DNA from 3 places in the Niabella sp. ZPM-14 genome. Region 2 is predicted to be linked to each of the others. Evidence: riboswitches for the same ligand, from Rfam matches in the RefSeq annotation. Region 2 holds a riboswitch; each other region holds the start of a gene.
The links. Region 2 has a riboswitch for cobalamin ahead of ACU37H_RS10875 (TonB-dependent receptor plug domain-containing protein). Riboswitches for the same ligand answer to the same signal wherever they lie in the genome.
Positions count from the first base shown of each region.

Region 1: linked by a shared signal. The riboswitch ahead of metE (5-methyltetrahydropteroyltriglutamate--homocysteine S-methyltransferase) and the one ahead of ACU37H_RS10875 (TonB-dependent receptor plug domain-containing protein) in region 2 are both predicted to bind cobalamin.
Region 3: linked by a shared signal. The riboswitch ahead of ACU37H_RS08530 (TonB-dependent receptor plug domain-containing protein) and the one ahead of ACU37H_RS10875 (TonB-dependent receptor plug domain-containing protein) in region 2 are both predicted to bind cobalamin.

Region 1 is NZ_CM181148.1:953,390-956,998, forward strand. Features, by position in the region: gene metE (5-methyltetrahydropteroyltriglutamate--homocysteine S-methyltransferase) at 1-2,176, opposite strand, end outside; cobalamin riboswitch at 2,345-2,535, opposite strand; gene ACU37H_RS03990 (LOG family protein) at 2,680-3,237, opposite strand; gene ACU37H_RS03995 (sodium:solute symporter) at 3,327-3,609, shown strand, end outside.
Region 2 is NZ_CM181148.1:2,576,000-2,579,608, reverse strand. Features, by position in the region: gene ACU37H_RS10875 (TonB-dependent receptor plug domain-containing protein) at 1-1,241, opposite strand, end outside; cobalamin riboswitch at 1,345-1,547, opposite strand; gene ACU37H_RS10870 (TPM domain-containing protein) at 1,978-2,574, opposite strand; gene dnaN (DNA polymerase III subunit beta) at 2,601-3,609, opposite strand, start outside.
Region 3 is NZ_CM181148.1:1,997,976-2,001,584, forward strand. Features, by position in the region: gene ACU37H_RS08530 (TonB-dependent receptor plug domain-containing protein) at 1-1,865, opposite strand, end outside; cobalamin riboswitch at 1,952-2,156, opposite strand; gene ACU37H_RS08535 (sulfite exporter TauE/SafE family protein) at 2,246-3,043, opposite strand; gene ACU37H_RS08540 (APC family permease) at 3,185-3,609, shown strand, end outside.

The sequences.
Region 1 (3,609 bases), 1.6 Mb from region 2:
TTTCCATCAATGCTACCATTTCAGCCTTAGACGGCGTTCTGGGAGAATGAATATCATACACACCAGGTCCTATCTCATTTGGATATTTAAAATCGGCAAAAGCGTCCAGCAATTCCATTTGGGAGCGGCTGCATTCAATAGTGATAACATCGGCATCCATGTCCGCAATATGTTGAATGATATCATTGAATTCTGAATAACACATATGCGTGTGGATCTGCGTATCATCTTTCACGCCGCTTGCAGAAATCCGAAAAGCTTTCACGGCCCATTGTAAGTATTCCTGCCAGTTTTCTTTACGCAGCGGCAAACCTTCCCGGATAGCGGGTTCGTCAATTTGGATGATCTTAATTCCCGCTTCTTCCAGATCCACTGCCTCATCTCTTATCGCTAAAGCGATTTGCGTGCAGGTTTGGCTACGTGGCTGATCATTGCGGACAAAGCTCCATTGCAAAATCGTCACCGGCCCGGTAAGCATTCCTTTCACCTTTTTTGGGGTAAGCGATTGAGCAAACGCTGTCCAGCGCAATGTCATCGGTGCGGGGCGGCTTATATCGCCATAGATGATAGGCGGCTTTACGCAGCGGCTGCCGTAACTTTGCACCCATCCGTTTTTTGAAAACACAAAGCCATTCAACTGTTCACCAAAATATTCCACCATATCATTGCGTTCAAACTCTCCATGCACCAGTACGTCAATCCCCGTTTCTTCCTGCCAGCGTATGGCTTCTGTGGTCTCCCTGGCAATTAAATGATCGTATTGTTGCTGGGTTATGATGCCCTTTTTTAATTTGGCTCTCCAGCTTCTCACTTCAGCTGTCTGAGGAAAAGAACCAATAGTGGTGGTAGGAAATAAAGGCAACCCTAATGCTGACCGCTGTTTCTCTTTTCGTACTGAAAACTTGCTCCTGCGCTGATCGTCTTTTTCAGTAATAGCGGCTACGCGATCCGCAACCTGCTTGTTATGAATTAACGCAGACGTTTTCCGGCTTTCGTTCGCGCTGGTATTCTCCGCCAGTTTTACATTTGCTGTAGCTTCATTTTCATGGTTCGCTAATTGTTTCAGGGTTACTACTTCTGCTACCTTTTGCTTAGCAAATGCAAGCCAGTTCTTGATTTCGGGAGTAAGTGTTGTGTCGTCTGTCTCCAAATCGAGATCACAGGGCACATGTAACAAAGAGCAGGACGGCGCTATCCAGATTCTGTGTGAGCCTATTTTTTCTACTGCTTTATTGATCAGCGAGAGGGATTGCTGGAAATCATTTTTCCAAATATTCCTGCCATCCACAACACCTAATGAAAGATGAGTTCTGGCGTTTATCAAACCGGTAGTCAAAACATCATCTAACTGTTCAGGGCAGCGAACCAGGTCGAGATGAATGGTTTGAACCGGAAGGTTTACAACAGTTTGAAGGTTTTCTCCATAACATCCAAAATAACTTGCCAGAATAATATGCAAATGGGGAAAACGGCTCTTAATGTCCCGGTAAGTTTTTTCAAAAACTTTTCGCTCGGACTCGCTTAGGTTTAATGAAAGACAAGGTTCGTCAAATTGAATATAGTGGGCATCGACATCATCCAGCTTACTGATAAGCTCCAGGTAAACGGGCAATAACTTCCGGATCAATTCGAGCCGGTGAAACCCCTCTTCTTTTTCTTTGCCTAACATCAAATAAGATACAGGCCCCAGCAGAACAGGCTTTGCGTTGATGCCACTTTTCTTTGCTTCCAAAAACTCATGTACCACTTTTGTGTTGTACAAACTGAATGACTGGTTGGCGGTAAATTCAGGAACCAGGTAATGATAATTGGTATCAAACCATTTGGTCATTTCCATTGCGGTTACATCGTGCCCATCCTGCTGATATCCTCTTGCCATTGCAAAAAGCAGGTCAATGTCGGGCAATTGTTTTGCTTTCATTAGCTCATGATACCTTTCAGGAATAGCGCCTACCATAAGGGAGGTATCCAGCACCTGGTCATAAAAAGAAAAATCATTGCAGGGAATCAGATCGACACCGGCTTCCTGTTGCAACTGCCAGTTTTGATGGCGGATCATCTTTCCTGCTTCCAATAGTTGTTGCACGGGGATTGTGCCTGCCCAGTATTGTTCGCAGGCTTTCTTGAGTTCACGCCGGCTACCAATCCGCGGATAGCCTAAGTTGTGTGTACGCATTTTTTGCTTTTAAGATGATAAAATCAGTTAAAAGCTCTTTGGCTCAACTTCAGCAAATACTTGAATGGATAAAGAGAATGTAAGGTATGTACATAGCTATTCCGGCAGGGCACACTACTCCCCGAAATAAAAATGCATCACTGACGGTCTGCTTCATTCCACGAAAGCATTGTCAATACAGTAAAGGCAGGTCTCCTGGCTTATAACATTTTCACCGTCCTTCCCACCCCGAAGGCATTGGGGCAGTGGACAACAACGGGTGAAAACTATTCGTTATTTACAGTTGCGGGACAGCTTGTGATTTACACACAATTCCCTATTAATCTACGTTAAGTAAAACCTTTTCCGTCTGATAAAGAAATAAAGTAAAGAACTTGGGGCGCAAAGGTAATGATAAAAAGGGCAGTAAGCTTTTAATCCTTTATCACGGCTGCATGCCATTTTTAGAGGGTGACGCTTTTTTACGGCAATGTATACAGGGAACTCAATATGAAAGAAAAGCCTTATGTATTCTTTATAACAAATTCAGGCAGCTGCACAAGCGCTTCAACGTTGGATACGACGGTTAATTTATGTAATGGATTTTCATACAAAAAGCCGTTGTGCAACATGGTTTCGATATGGGCCAGCAAGTGATCGTAAAACCCGTTGAGGTTAATAATATATATGGGTTTGTCGTGTATGGACAGGTTGTTCCAGGTGATCATTTCGAACAGTTCGTCCAGCGTACCGTAGCCGCCCGGTAAAATAACGGCCGCATCGCACAGCTCATACATTTTCCGTTTGCGGATATGCATATCGCCGACCACCAATAGTTCGGTGATCGTTTTGTGAGATCGCTCGCGGGCATCCAGTATCTCAGGGATCACGCCGGTAACACTACCACCGTTGTGCATCACCGCATTGGCCACGTCGCCCATCAGTCCTACATTTCCACCGCCATACACCAGCCGGATCCCTTTAGATGCCATCCACGCGCCTAAAGCCGTGGCCTGACGGGAAAAGACCTCATCACGCCCCTCTTTCGAACCACAAAACACTGCCAGCGATTTTATTACCATGACTGTAAATTTTCTTTACAAAAGAGCAGCATTTTTCCCTATCTTCAAAAATTAGTTTACCGAAACCAGTTCATTCATAAAAATTTAATATGTCCGCAGGGTTCCTATTTTCTATTGTCATTGCTTATTTTGTTTTATTGCTTGTAGTTGCGTGGAAAACCAGTAAGAATAGTAATAATGAATCATTTTTCATCGGCAACCGGAGCAGTAACTGGATGTTGGTGGCTTTCGGGATGATCGGCACCTCGTTGAGCGGCGTTACGTTTGTGAGTGTGCCGGGCGCTGTGGGCGCCGATGCTTTTGGCTATATGCAGATCACCCTGGGTTATATGATCGGATACCTGATCATAGCCTTTGTCTTGCTCCCCCTCT
Region 2 (3,609 bases):
TCAAAATATTTAACCCTATCATCAAAATAGCCATACAACAATGCTGCCTGTACCCACATGCGCTTCCACTTGAAATGATTATTGAAAGAACCGAGGTAAGAGTACCGCCGTGGATAAGCAAAACGGTAGAGGTTTGCTTCCAGCGTATGGTAGGAGATATCTGCAGACAGGGCGGTTTGCCACCAGGGATAGGGTTGGTATTGCTGTGCCAGTGATGCATATAATTCCCGTTGCTGATAGACATTGTTTAGCGGCCCGGTCGTTGTGATATAATCAGGATCGGCATACCGGGTCTCGTCGCTCGTGTATTTGATATGAAAGAGCTGCTGGTATTTTTCGGAAACGATTGTTTTATAGGACCCATGTAAAAACCAATTGCGGTCACCCAATCGCTGCGGATTGTAAAACCTGTTTTCGACAACGGCGCCTGGCAGCCCCCTGTCGGATTGATAGTAATAGGCTTTGATAAAAGCTTCTCCAGATTGACGAAAAGTTTTGAATAGGGTGGCCTCTGCTCTAAGGGCCGTTATATCTGCATTCTGACGGATCGCCGTCGTGTCAAACAAAGCTTCGTGTTTGCGAAACTTATATTTACCATGCGCTGTTACGACTTCCACATTTGCTGACAAAGCAAGATCTTGTTTAAACCTTTGCTGCCATAATAGAGATGGGTTGGCCAATCCGAAAGACCCGGTTTTAAAGGTAGCACGAATCTTTTTAGAGTGGGCCGCATCGAGGCCGGGCCGGGCCGTCTGAAGATATAAACCGGTGGAGGCAAACAGGGCCTTTGCGGGTTGGAGTAGTTCCGGACGTTGGCCATTGTACAGTTCGATGGCTTCGATATTATCCAAAGAATATTTACCAAGATCCACCGTTCCGTTTTGTGCGTTTCCCACAGGGATACCATCCAGGAATACGCCGACATGTTGCGTGCCCATGCTGCGCACGTTGATGGTTTTTAAACCACCGATACCGCCGTAATCCTTTAACTGTACGCCGGAGAAATAACGGATTGCATCAGCAACAGAAAAAGCATTGAGCCGCTGCAAAGCCGTGCCGGATAAGGATTGCACGGGCGTGACGGATGCAGACATGAACCTCTTTCTACTACTGTTCACCTCCACCCGCTCCAGTTCCTTTACCCACAAAGAGTCGGCCGATTGCGCAAGCGTCTTGCCTGCACAACATAATAACGACAACAAAATCCCGCACCGCCAAAGGCGCGCTACACCATACTGCATTAACTATTTGATTAAAAGAATCAAACAGCTTTGCGAACAATTGAAAACAAATAGTTTGCTACTAAAAGCATTTTTTGCATTCAAGCTTCAGTCCACGAAAGCTTAAAAGATAGCTGCTTTGGCAGGTCTCCTGACTTGTTCTCACTTTGAGCGGCCTTCCCATCCGCGGGGGCGGACAGTGGCTAAGATGTGTCAAAGCATTGATCAGAACTTACAGTAGCGGGTCTGTTCAGGATTTGCACCTGATTCCCTTTTAATCAACCGCGTCCGGGAAGGACGTGTTGAACCAATGCGGCGCAAAGGTAAGTGTTCGTGAAGAAATGGAGACGATTAAATAGAGAAAAGAATGCCACAACACAGAGATGACGCGCATTCAGGCGGATTGATGCGGTGTTGTATTGCTGAATAACCCTTCTTTTAACCAGGCTTTAATCATGCTAAAGAATAACTACGCCTCGCGGAATAAAAATTTTTCGCGCAAAGGAGATCTCCAATAATGTGTGGACATTGGAATGCGTTTAAGCATCCGCGCCCAGAGCAATCCGCTGAATGGGGGAGAACCGTAGGTTCGTTGTTATCTGTAATCAATATGGCCGTGCTTCAGTGCCTTCTAACTCTTCCTGTTATTGTTGGAAAGAAACAATAACATATTGGATTACCGACGCAGGCTTTTGGGGATGTAACAGCGTTCAATGAACGCAACAAAAATAACGAGGGATGGCTCGTGCCTGTCTTCTTAAAATTTAATGTTTTTCCGGATCGTATTCATGATCGATGTAACGCCGTCTAAAGTGCCATCGAAATAACGATTTTTCTGAAATGCGGGGCGGAACTGTGTTTCAATAATGCCGGATGTTTCGGCTTCGCTCAACAGCCGGGCGACAAAAGCACCATAATCAACTGACACGCGGCTTAGGTTTTTGCTGATGCTGATGGAAATGCATTTATCGCTTTTGCCGTGTACAGCTGCCCATTCTGCTAATGCAGCTTTGTTGGCCTCCTGGAAGCGGTCAGCGGTTATAGACGGGTCTTTAACCGTGGTTATTTTAATAGGGATCAGGTTGCTCTTTTCAAAATTGCGGAGCAATGAATCCAGCTTTTTTTCCTGCGCCGGCGTGAACAACGCTTCGTAGTCGTACACATAATTTATATCGGCGGGTGTGGCTGTCGTTTGAGATGGGAACACGACTTTCGCCTCTTGCTTAGCCGGGACGGATGGAGCTGGCGCTCCGGTTGACTTCCCGGAACTTCCGCAGGATGGTAACAGGGCAGCACCCAGCAATACAGACAGAATCGGGACGATGAACGTACTGCGACGCAACGAAGATGCCATAACAACTTTTGTTGGGTAAATAACGATTATTGGTTCAGCATAAGCGGCATTACCAGCATCAGCAACTCTTCATTTTCATCCTGGTCTACCGGTTTAATAAGGCCTGCTTTGGTGGGCGTGCTCAGTTCGAGATATACCTCCTCACTGTGCGTGCTGTTCAGCATCTCGATGAGGAACTTGGCGTTGAAGGCGATTTGCAGATCTTCTCCATTGTACTGACATTTCATGCGCTCGTTACCTTCGAAGCTGAAATCAACATCCTGGGCCGCCAGTTGCAGTTCGCTACCGCTGATGTCTAGTGCCACCTGGTAAGTGCTCTTATTACTAAATACGCTTACACGGCGTAATGCACCCAGAAACTCCTGCCTGTTTACGGTAAGCCTGTACGGATTTTCCGATGGGATCACCACTTTATAATCCGGGAACCGCGCATCGATCAGGCGACAGCTGAGACGGGTGGTGCCATGTGTCACGAAAAAGTGATTGCTGTTATAATTCAGCGTGATCTCATCTTCGTTGTCAGGCAGTGCTGATTTTAATAAGTTGAGTGGCTTGCGGGGAACAATAAAATTGTCGCCACCGGTAGCTTCTGCATCTTTTCTTTTATAACGAACCAAACGGTGCGCATCTGTTGCCACGAATTGGATGCCGTTTTTATCCAACTCGAAGAACACGCCGGTCATGGCCGGACGCAGGTCATCGGTGCTGGTAGCAAACAAGGTTTTGTTGATGGCCGTCACCAATGCCGAAGAGGTCATGGTGAAAGAAGTGGTATCATCGGCAGCCGGCTCTTTCGGAAAATTGTCGGGATTTTCGCCCATCACTTTATACTTTCCGCTATCGCTGGTGATCTCAACGCCGAAGTTTTTATCGATATTAAATGTCAACGGCTGATCAGGAATATTTTTAAGGGAGTCGATGAGGATCTTACCGGGTATACAAACGCGGCCATTGTCTTTCGCTTCGATTTCCATTTCTGTTCTCATCACTGTTTCCAGGTCGGTCGCAACGATGGTAAGCTTGTTGGCTTCAATC
Region 3 (3,609 bases), 580 kb from region 2:
CTCAATCCTACCGTAAGAGAACGCCCCAGCACATCATAGCCATAGACCTCGTAATAATCAGCATCGAGCAAATTGGTCAGCTGGGCGAAAGTGCTCACCCGTTGTCCGAGAAAACGGTATTCAGCGTACAGATCCCACAGGCTGTAGGCTTCAAGAGGCACGTTTAACTGGCGGTACGGCGGCGCGGATTCAAAATACAAGTCGCTTCTTTTTCCAAAATGCTGGAAGTTGGTACTTACATATAAGGCGTTGGTGACCTGGTAGCCCAGGTTGGCGCCGAAGATATGTTTCGGCCTTTTGAACAGATTGTTATAGGTGGTATCGCCCGCCGCTGAAGCAGTCGTTACTTTTCCTTCCGTAAAGGTATAAAACAGCTTCAGCCGGATATCATCAGTGAGACGCCATGCAGATTCCACTTCCAGGCCATGATCCTTTTGACGATTGTAATTAACATATCCCTGGCTTTGATAGGTGATGATATTTTTGGTATTGCGCGCAAATCCGACTACCCGGATATCCAGTTTTTCGTCAAGTGTGGTGTATTGCACTCCTCCGTCCAGGGTACGGGAGGTTTCCGGCTGAAGATCGGGGTTGGCGCCAAAAGCACCATACAGCTCTGATAAGGCAGGCGCTCTGAAGGCCGTTCCGTAGTTGATAAAGAGCTTGATCTGCCGGTTGATGGAATAGGATGGGCTGAAAGAATACGTGAAGTTGTTGCCATACCGGGAATGGTGATTCCAACGCGCTCCGGCTTCTATGTTCAGCCCCTTCCAGTTGCGGAGGAAAAGAGAAAGATAAGGGCTGATCATTTGCGTGCTGGTGTCAGCAGTTTCCGGATTAGGATTTTGCATTGTGATGTCATCATACCTGATGCCTGCTAATGTCTGGAAATGCGGATGCCAGTCGATGTTGCTGAACAGCTCCGCAGTTTTCTTATTACCTTTATAAGACTTGACGAATCCTTCAGGATACTGCCGTTCCACGTCATCAAAAGAAAATATCCCGTTTATACTGGCTTTGTCAAAGCGATACCGCGCCTGCGTTCCGGCTGAAAGCAATTCGGATAAAAACCGGTTTTGACCGCCCACAAAAGCATCGTTGGCAAAACTACTTTTAAAATAAGCGTAGCGGAAGAAGGGCTGCACATGGAACCGATCGGTCACTGCGCCATCGATATCCAAGCTGACAGCGTTTCTCAGCATGCCATTTCTCGGGAAGTCCTGTGTTCCCAACGTATCTTTTGCTTCTGCAATGCCTCCCGTTTCATCGTGCATGAAAGATATATTGTAAGAAGATTTGTCAACGCTTCCGCTGAGGCCTGCATGCGCCTTCAATGTGTTATAGCGCCCGTAGCTTAGTCCGCCATACAGGTTTGCCGGCTTGCCCGCGCCTTTTTTCGTAATGATATTGATCACACCGGCCAGCGCGTCTGTTCCATACAGCGTGCTCTGGGCGCCTTTTAATACTTCTATTCTTTCGATTGCATCCACCGGAAACATTCTCAGATCGTAGGCACCACCCACGCCGGTAGGATCATTGACCGGTACTCCGTTGACGAGGATGACGGTGTAGGCATTGGACGCGCCACGCAGGTAGACGCTCTTATCCTTACCTGGATTGGTGTTAGCCCCGTTGATGATCAGGCCTGCCTGTTCGTTGAGCAACTGCGCCAGGTCTTTTCCGCCGGCCTTCTCGAGTTGTGCACTGGTAATGATGGTTACCACCTTGCCTGTTTCGCTGACATCTTTGGGAAACCGGGTTGCCGTTACGGTCACTTTTTCTAATTGCTCATCAGCAGTTGTGTTTTGCGCTTCAACGAAGCCATAAGCCATTAAGGCGGTCATGGCCAGAATACATTTTTTCACTTTGACTGTTTTTGGTGATGGCAGGGAGAACGGGGAAGTATATAACGCACGGCGGTTACATCTTCACACTTTTCACCCGAAAGCCTGAATAATAGTTGATGTTGGCAGGTCTTCTGGCTCAGGGTTTACTTTGATGCCTTCCCGCCTGCGGAGTGCAGGCAGTGGCTCGTCTCAAAGCTGCTCTTCCATGAAGAGGCCCTTTACAGCTACGGGGATAGCGCCGGTCTTTCACCGGACTTCCCTTTTAATCCGCTGCCCGGTGGCAGCGAAACCAAAATCGCCGCAAAAGTAGTGAAATATGCCCATGTTGAATGATTGGACCTCAGAGGTTTTTGACACCTGCGAGGTTCGACAATGATTACCGCGCGTGGGGCGTGCTTTTATTTTACCAGCCCGGTCACTTCATGAAAAATAATGTAGAGACCCATGAGCAACACAAACCAGCCAAATCCCCGCTTTAACGTTGCGCCGTCCAGGTTGCGGCCAACAAAAGCGCCGAGCAGGATCCCGGCGACGGATATGGCAGTTATTTTCAACAGCAAGCTCCAGTCCATTTGATGATGCGTGACGTCGTCTGCAAAACCGATGAGACTATTGATGGTAATGATCACGAGCGAAGTCCCGATAGCGGTCTTTACAGGCAATCGCAATAAAATCACCAGGGCAGGGATCAGCAAAAATCCGCCCCCGGCGCCCAGCAAGCCAGTCACCAGGCCCACGCCCGCTCCATAACCTGCAATCCTGAACAGTCCTGCAGGTTTTAGAGGCTGAGCCGCTGCTTTGAGAGCACTGTCTTTGATCATGGAAAAGGAAGAACCGATCATCAGGACGGAGAAAAGTATCATGGTGAGAAATGAAACCGGAACCACCGTCCCCAGGATCACCAGCTCGCGCGGCAGATGTGGTATCACATAGTGCCGGATACAAAACACGGTGACGACCGATATCATTCCAAATACCACTACCGTTTTAAAATCGACCTGCTTCCGGACGAGGCTATGAAAAGAGCCGACGAGACTGGTAACGCCGACAATAAAAAGAGAATAAGAAGTGGCCAACACCGGAGCGACACCAAACAAATACACCAAAATGGGCACGGTCAAAATTGAGCCTCCTCCTCCGATAAGTCCAAGAGATAAACCAATGAGCAAAGCAGCCATGTATCCAACAATCTCCATAATCTGAATTGATGCAACGGTGCAAATATCTCATAAAATCCGAAAGCGCGCCCAACGGTCCGCTCGAGAGAAAATAAAAATGTCGCCGGTTCCCTTTCCCGTGAGGAATGCAAAGACCTTTTTCTTTATCTTCCAACTTGAATGAAAAAACAACTCGGACTGTTTGATCTTACCATGATCACCGTAAGCTTTGTGATCGGCATGGGCATCTTTCGCGCACCTGTCAACGTGGCTGCGGCCACTCCGGATATCACCACCTATTTTCTTTGCTGGCTCGCGGGAGGGATTGTTGCTTTTTGCGGTGCATTGACCTATGCGGAGATCGGATCGCGCATGCCCGCGACCGGTGGCTATTACAAAGTTTTTTCTTTCACTTATCATCCTTCAGTGGCATTTGCCATTAACTGTATTATTCTCGTGAGCAATGCCGCTTCCCTGGCTATGGTGGCTATTGTTGGCGGCGAATACATTGCCGGCATCCTTTTTCCTTCGGCTACCCATGTGCAAACAGTAGAAGTAGCCTTGGCGCTGACGGCGATCGTTATTTTTTATGGCGTCAACATGCT